2 regions of the Devosia sp. MC521 genome follow, and region 1 is predicted to be linked to the other one. Evidence: riboswitches for the same ligand, from Rfam matches in the RefSeq annotation. Region 1 holds a riboswitch; the other holds the start of a gene.

What was found. Region 1 has a riboswitch for ZMP and ZTP ahead of glyA (serine hydroxymethyltransferase). Riboswitches for the same ligand answer to the same signal wherever they lie in the genome.
Region 2: linked by a shared signal. The riboswitch ahead of H4N61_RS13280 (DJ-1/PfpI family protein) and the one ahead of glyA (serine hydroxymethyltransferase) in region 1 are both predicted to bind ZMP and ZTP.

What each region holds. Positions count from the first base shown of each region.
Region 1 covers NZ_CP059902.1:1,261,424-1,264,824, forward strand. The annotation lists gene H4N61_RS05940 (hypothetical protein) at 1-154, shown strand, start outside; gene H4N61_RS05945 (DUF6161 domain-containing protein) at 164-1,303, opposite strand; ZMP/ZTP riboswitch at 1,416-1,498, shown strand; gene glyA (serine hydroxymethyltransferase) at 1,618-2,907, shown strand; gene nrdR (transcriptional regulator NrdR) at 2,923-3,399, shown strand.
Region 2 covers NZ_CP059902.1:2,764,844-2,768,244, reverse strand. The annotation lists gene mmsA (multiple monosaccharide ABC transporter ATP-binding protein) at 1-133, shown strand, start outside; gene mmsB (multiple monosaccharide ABC transporter permease) at 130-1,404, shown strand; ZMP/ZTP riboswitch at 1,774-1,853, shown strand; gene H4N61_RS13280 (DJ-1/PfpI family protein) at 1,870-2,550, shown strand; gene H4N61_RS13275 (GFA family protein) at 2,547-2,927, opposite strand; gene H4N61_RS13270 (DNA helicase) at 2,937-3,401, opposite strand, start outside.

The DNA.
Region 1 (3,401 bases):
CATTGACGTCGACAGTGGCACTGAGGTGATCGTCATCGCTCCGGTCAATACGGCGCGCGGTCATATGCAGCAACTTGCCCTAGCAAAACTCCGTAAAAAGCTGGCCCAGACCCAGCCTACGCCGCCTCCCGGCACATTGGGCAAATACGCTTAGCTTTAAGGACTAAGGCTTCTTCCCATTGAGTAGGTCAAAGATGCCTGTAGGTGGCCCATCGTCTTGCGTGCTGGCAGGCGTCGGGCGGAACAAGGCGTTGAGGATCAAGCCGCGTTCCTCTTTGGTAATCTCACTCTTCACATCCTTCACTAAGCCTAGATAGGTCATTGTCATTACTTCTCGATAACTGGCGTCGTCGGCTATAGCGCGATTGATCAGAAACACGCGGCTTACTTGCTTGCGTATCCACGCATAGCCCAAAGTCGGAATGAGGAGAGCGGCAACCAAGCCGAACGGGATGGAGCTTCCCGATTGGCTTACTACTTTAAGTTCTGGCCAAAGCTGCCAGACCAATAGGGCCGCAAGGGGCAGAGCTGCGCCGACCAACCAAAAGAAAAGTGATAGGAACTTCCGACTAGTCTTTTCAGCCGATGCTGCCTTGTTCTTCCAAAAAGTTGCAGGTGTGTCGACGCTAAGCTTCGTGTGGTAGGCCTCGTGAAGTGCCGAGATTTCGACTTTTTGCTCGCCAATCCAATTCACTAGTTCTTTTTGTTGGGCAGCTATGCCAGTTGATGCGGCTTTTTTTGCGGCTTCAATGTCGCTTACGAGTTCGCCGAAACGGTTTCCGATGTCCAATAAGTAGAGGTCTTGCTGGTTGAATGCGTTAGGAATGCTGTCGAGCGTGAGGCTGCTGTAAAGTTGGATTTCAACAGCGGTATTGGCGCTAGCGAGTTCGTCTTTTTCGGGTAGCCATTTTTTTGCTGTTAGAGCTTCGAGGGCTAGTAGAATCCCCAGAGGAGCGGCGTGGATAAGTTCCTTGATGGTTTTTCCAAAATGGCCATGAAGTACAGCAATTTGACGAGTGCGGACTTGCTCATCTAATATTTTGGGAAGGTCGGTCTCGCTTGCTCCTCCGATAGCGCTGTAAAACCTGTGATAAGCGGAAAAAAGAGTTTCGTACCGGAGGAGGGTATCGCCGGCTAAGGGCGACATTTGGTGCAATTTGCGGACACGCGCGTGAAGCGCATTCCATAACTCCAGCTCTCGCTCAATCCATTGGCGGGGGGAAGTCCAATGTAGAAAGCTGTCGTTCGAGTTATCTGCATGAGGAGGCGGGGCATCCTGAACGTGTTCGGCGTTGTCAATCATCACTGGTGTGCTCCCTAGCTACTGTCATTTAAGGATCTTCATCGCTGTGGGGCAAGATGCTGCTCTGCACATTCATCCCTCTTCCCCTTCGCCCCATTTTGCGGCATAACGCTCTGGTTCGTGCGACTGGCGAGTAAAGATGGGGAACCATCGGGGAGCGCGGACCTTGTTGAGCCGCTCGCCTGGGCACCCATTCGCAAATAGGGGAGCCCTATGGACCCTTTGCACATCGTCCGGCCTTGGAATCGCGCGCTTTCGCGTGATAAAGCCATCGCCAATTCGTCCACTTCGAACTCTTGCGAGGGAACCCTCCGATGAGCGCTGCAAATCTGTTTCCAAACTTCTTCACCAATTCCGTTGCCGAGACCGATCCGGAACTCGCCGCAGCAATGGGTCAGGAACTCGGACGTCAACAGCATGAAATCGAACTGATCGCGTCCGAGAACATTGTCTCGCGCGCTGTGCTCGAAGCACAGGGTTCGGTTCTGACCAACAAGTATGCCGAAGGCTATCCGGGCAAGCGCTACTACGGCGGCTGCGAATATGTGGACGTGGCGGAAAGCCTTGCCATCGAACGCGCAAAGCAACTGTTCGGTGTTGAATACGCCAACGTTCAGCCGAACTCCGGTTCGCAGGCGAACCAGGGCGTCTATCAGGCGCTGGTACAGCCAGGCGATACTATTCTGGGCATGTCGCTCGACGCTGGTGGTCACCTGACCCACGGCGCCAAGCCAAACCAGTCTGGCAAGTGGTTCAACGCTATTCAGTACGGCCTGCGTCAGCAGGACGGCTATGTAGACATGGATCAGGTGCGTTCGCTGGCTCGAGAGCACAAGCCAAAGATGATTGTCGCAGGCTTCTCGGCCTATTCGCGCGTCATGGACTGGGCTGAATTCCGCGCAATCGCTGACGAAGTCGGCGCGCTGCTTTTCGTCGATATGGCGCACGTTGCAGGCCTCGTGGCCGGTGGCCAGTACCCAAGCCCATTCCCACATGCGCACGTCGCGACCACCACCACCCACAAGACCCTGCGCGGCCCACGCGGTGGTCTGATCCTGACCAATGACGAAGCGATCGCGAAGAAGATCAATTCGGCCATTTTCCCAGGCATTCAGGGCGGCCCGCTGATGCATGTGATTGCTGGTAAGGCAGTTGCGTTCAAGGAAGCTCTGCAGCCTGAATTCAAGCAGTACGCGGCGCAAGTTGTTGCTAACGCTAAGGTGCTCGCTGATACCCTCGTAAAGGGTGGTGTTGAGATCGTCTCCGGCGGTACGGACAACCACTTGATGCTGGTTGACCTTCGTCCGAAGGGCCTGACCGGTAAGGCAACAGAAGCTGCCCTCGGCCGTGCTTACATCACCTGCAATAAGAACGCTGTGCCGTTCGATCCTGAAAAGCCAGCGATCACCTCCGGTATTCGTCTCGGCACTCCAGCGGGCACGACCCGTGGTTTTGGCGAGGCTGAATTCCGCGAAGTTGGTGAGCTCATTATCGAAGTTCTCGATGGTCTCAAGACCAACGGCGAAGACAACAACGGCGCTGTAGAAGCGGCTGTGCGCGAGAAGGTGAAAGCCCTGACCGCACGCTTCCCGATCTACAGCTAATAGAGGTTACGGCCCATGCGCTGCCCCTATTGCAGCAATGACGACACGCAGGTGAAGGATAGCCGCCCGACGGAAGATTCGGGCGCTATTCGGCGTCGCCGCGTGTGCAACGCTTGCGGGGGGCGTTTTACGACCTTCGAGCGCGTGCAGCTTCGTGACCTAACTGTCGTGAAAAAGAGCGGACGAAAAGTCCCGTTTGATCGGGATAAACTCGCCCGCTCTGTTAACACGGCCTTGCGTAAGCGCGCTGTAGAACCAGAGCGCGCAGAGCGCATGATCTCCGGTATCGTCCGTCAGCTGGAAAGCTTGGGCGATATGGAGGTCACCTCTGACCAAATTGGCGAATATGTGATGGAAGGCCTCAAAGGGCTCGACGATGTCGCATTTGTTCGCTTCGCGAGTGTGTATAAGAACTTCTCTGCGGCGGACGACTTCCGTAACTTCCTAGCCGAACTTGCTCAGGACAAAACCGTCCTGAGTGAAGATGACTGATA
Region 2 (3,401 bases), 1.5 Mb from region 1:
CGAACTGCTGGGGCTCACGGACCGCCTCTACGTGATGAATGAAGGCCGCATCGTTGGCGAAATGCCGACCAGCGAAGCCAGCCAAGAAAAGATCATGCGCTCTATCGTGCGCGCCGAAGGAAAAGCATCATGACCACAGACACCGCACCAACTGGAGCTGCAGCGCCTGCACAGGGCCAAGAGCTGACCCTCGTCGGAGCATTGAAGGCCAATATGCGGGATTACGGCCTGCTGCTGGCGCTGATCCTGATCATGCTTTTCTTCCAATATTTCACCAATGGCGTGCTGTTTAAGCCGGTGAATTTGACCAATATTATCCTCCAGAACAGCTATATCATCGTGATGGCGCTTGGCATGTTGCTGGTGATCGTCGCAGGCCATATCGATCTTTCGGTCGGCTCAGTCTCAGGTTTTGTCGGGGCTTTGGCGGCGATGCTGATGGTGGGATGGAAGTTCCCGCCAGAGTTGGCATTCCTTGCGAACCCGATTGTGGCCGGGGCGATCTGTCTGGTCGTGGGCGCCGCTATCGGCGCGGCACAGGGCTATATTATTGCCTATCACCGCGTTCCGGCATTTATCGTGACGCTGGCGGGCATGCTGATCTTTAAGGGCCTGTCGCTGGCCATTCTCGCGGGTAAGTCGGTTGGTCCGTTCCCTGCAGAATTCCAGATGCTGTCGGCCGGTTTTATCCCTGATCTTATCGGCCCTTTGACCACGCCATTTATCGCCGAGAACGGTAAGCCGGTTGTGCTGCACACCACCACTATGGTGATCGCGATCGTGGCGATTGTGGCGATGATGTTCTTCAGCCTGCGTACGCGGTCGCGTCGCATTGCGCGCGGCTATGTGGTTGAACCCTTTAGCCTCTTCATCATCAAGAATGTTGTGATCGCGGCGCTGGTGCTGTTCTTCGCCTATATGCTGGCGTCCTATCGCGGCCTGCCAAACGTGCTCGTCGTTATGGGTATCCTGATCGCGGGCTTTGTATTCCTGACCAAGAAGTTGACCTTTGGTCGTCGCATTTATGCGATTGGCGGCAACCTCAAGGCCGCAGCGCTTTCGGGCATCAAGACCGAACGCACCACCTTTTACATCTTTGCAATCATGGGGGCTTTGGCGGCTCTGGCCGGCATGATCTATGCCGCGCGTCTCAATTCGGCGACGCCGAAGGCGGGGCAGGGGCTGGAGCTCGACGTGATCGCGGCGGTGTTCATCGGGGGCGCTTCGGCGCTGGGCGGTGTCGGTCAGGTGGCGGGCGCGGTGATCGGTGCCTTCATCATGGGTGTGATGAATAACGGCATGTCGATCATGGGCGTGAACATCGATTGGCAGCAGATGATCAAGGGCGTCGTGCTGCTCGCAGCGGTGTTCTTCGATCTCTACAACAAGAATCGCTCGGCCTGATTTTAGCTGGCGGCGAAGCGTTAGAAACCGGGGCGAGAGTCCCGGTTTTTTGTTGAGTTTTTGGTTGTGGCGTCCATTGGCCCCGATGTGGCTTTTGGCTGGCACTTTTGGGCACGCGGATGGGCGGCAAGTGGGCGCAAAAAGGGCCTCGCGTGGCATGCGCTCATGCCGAAAGATGAGCGATTGCAAGCTCGTTTCGGGCGTGCCTTTGAGGAGGGGTAATGGGCGCTGGTGTTGTTGCAGTGGCGCGGGGACCAGAATAGGGGCTGCAGGGAGCGAGGGGATAGGTTGGTATCGCCGAGAGTGGCGATGCGCGACGGACGCACAGGCAGTTTTTGTTTGCAGAGTGGTTGGGATGGTGCAACTCTGAAGCCGTTGCGTGACTGGCGAAACGATGGAGCACCATCAGGGAGCGCGACCGGGAAACGCCGTTCGCCTGGGCAAATCTTTGGAGGAGGATTTGCCATGCATGTCACTATGCTCATTTACCCCGGACTGACCCAGCTCGATCTGACTGGACCATTTGAAGTTTTTGCACGCGTTCCGGGCGTCACCATTGATCTCGTTTGGAAAGATTTGGAGCCGCTGCGGTGCGGCTCTGGACTGACGCTGACGCCGACCGCGATTTTCGCCGATTGCCAGCGCACCGATGTGTTGTTCGTGCCCGGCGGGCCGGGACAATTGGCGCTGATGGATGACGATACGGTGTTGGCGTTTCTGCGCGAGCGCGCGGAGACAGCGCAATATGTCACCTCGGTTTGCACGGGGTCATTGGTCTTGGCGGCGGCCGGCCTGCTCGCGGGCTATCGACCAACGTGCCATTGGCTGTCACTGGATCAGCTGGCGCTGATGGGCGCTGAGCCGGTGGCGGAGCGTGTCGTGAGTGACCGCAATCGCATTACCGGCGCGGGTGTAACATCGGGGATCGACTTCGCTCTGGCGTTTGTGGCGCGGGTTTTTGGCGAGGACCGCGCGCGCATTATCCAACTCGGCATGGAATATGATCCCGCGCCGCCCTTGTCCGGAGGTTCGCCAAAGACAGCGCGGAGAGCGGACGTAGAGGCGATCATTGAAGGCGCGGGGCCATTTCAGCAGAGACGCGAAGAGGCCGCGCGCAAAGCCGGGGCGCGGCTTGGGGCGCGTTAGTGTTGGTTTTGCGGGAGGCCGTCGGTGATGTCGTAGTAGTCGCCTTTTTCGGCGGTGAAGATGTGTTGCGCCAATTTGGTGTGGGTGGGGCCGTCGAAGGCACCCATGAAGATGCCGATCCAATCGAGATGGACGGGATCAAAGAACAGGGCTGAACCGCAGGTGCCGCAAAAGCCGCGACGGACTTTTTCCGAGGAGTGATACCAGCGCAAATTCTCCTCGCCCGTCACGCTGAGGGCGGATTTGGGCACATCGGTTCCTGCCTCAAAATGCCCTGTCTGCTTGCGGCACTGAATGCAGTGGCAGGCGGTGGGCGGGGCGAGGGGCGCTGAGACTGAAAACTGGATAGCGCCGCAGAGGCAGGAGCCTTTGTGCATGATTTCCCCCTAGGGCTGGACCGTCTGGAAGGTGACGGCGCCCTTGTTCAAAAAGGCTCCTACACTGAAGAGGTGCGGTGCGATTGGGTTGGGTAGGCGCAGATTATCGATGTTGGGAAAGCGTTTGTCGCTATCGTCAAAGGCGCGGTCGATCTGGCTGATGAGGCAGATGATGGCGCTGTGATCTTGCGCTGCGGTTTTGAGTTTTTCCAATTGCGTGCCCAGATCGGGCTTGCTGCGCTGGTGATCAAGGGCCTGCATATAGTCGATGAGGATAAACGAAGGGCGACCGGCTTGGGCGAGGTCGTCAGCAATGGTCTGAGCGCTCACCTCGTCCGAGCAGTTCAGCGCAATGGCGTCGTCCGCTTCCTCAGTGGTGAGGTGATTGCGCAATTCGGCTTCGGTATACTCAAAGCTATAAATTTTGGTCCAGAGCCCGGCGCGCGCTGCGAGGCGGGCCAGGTCGAGGGCGAA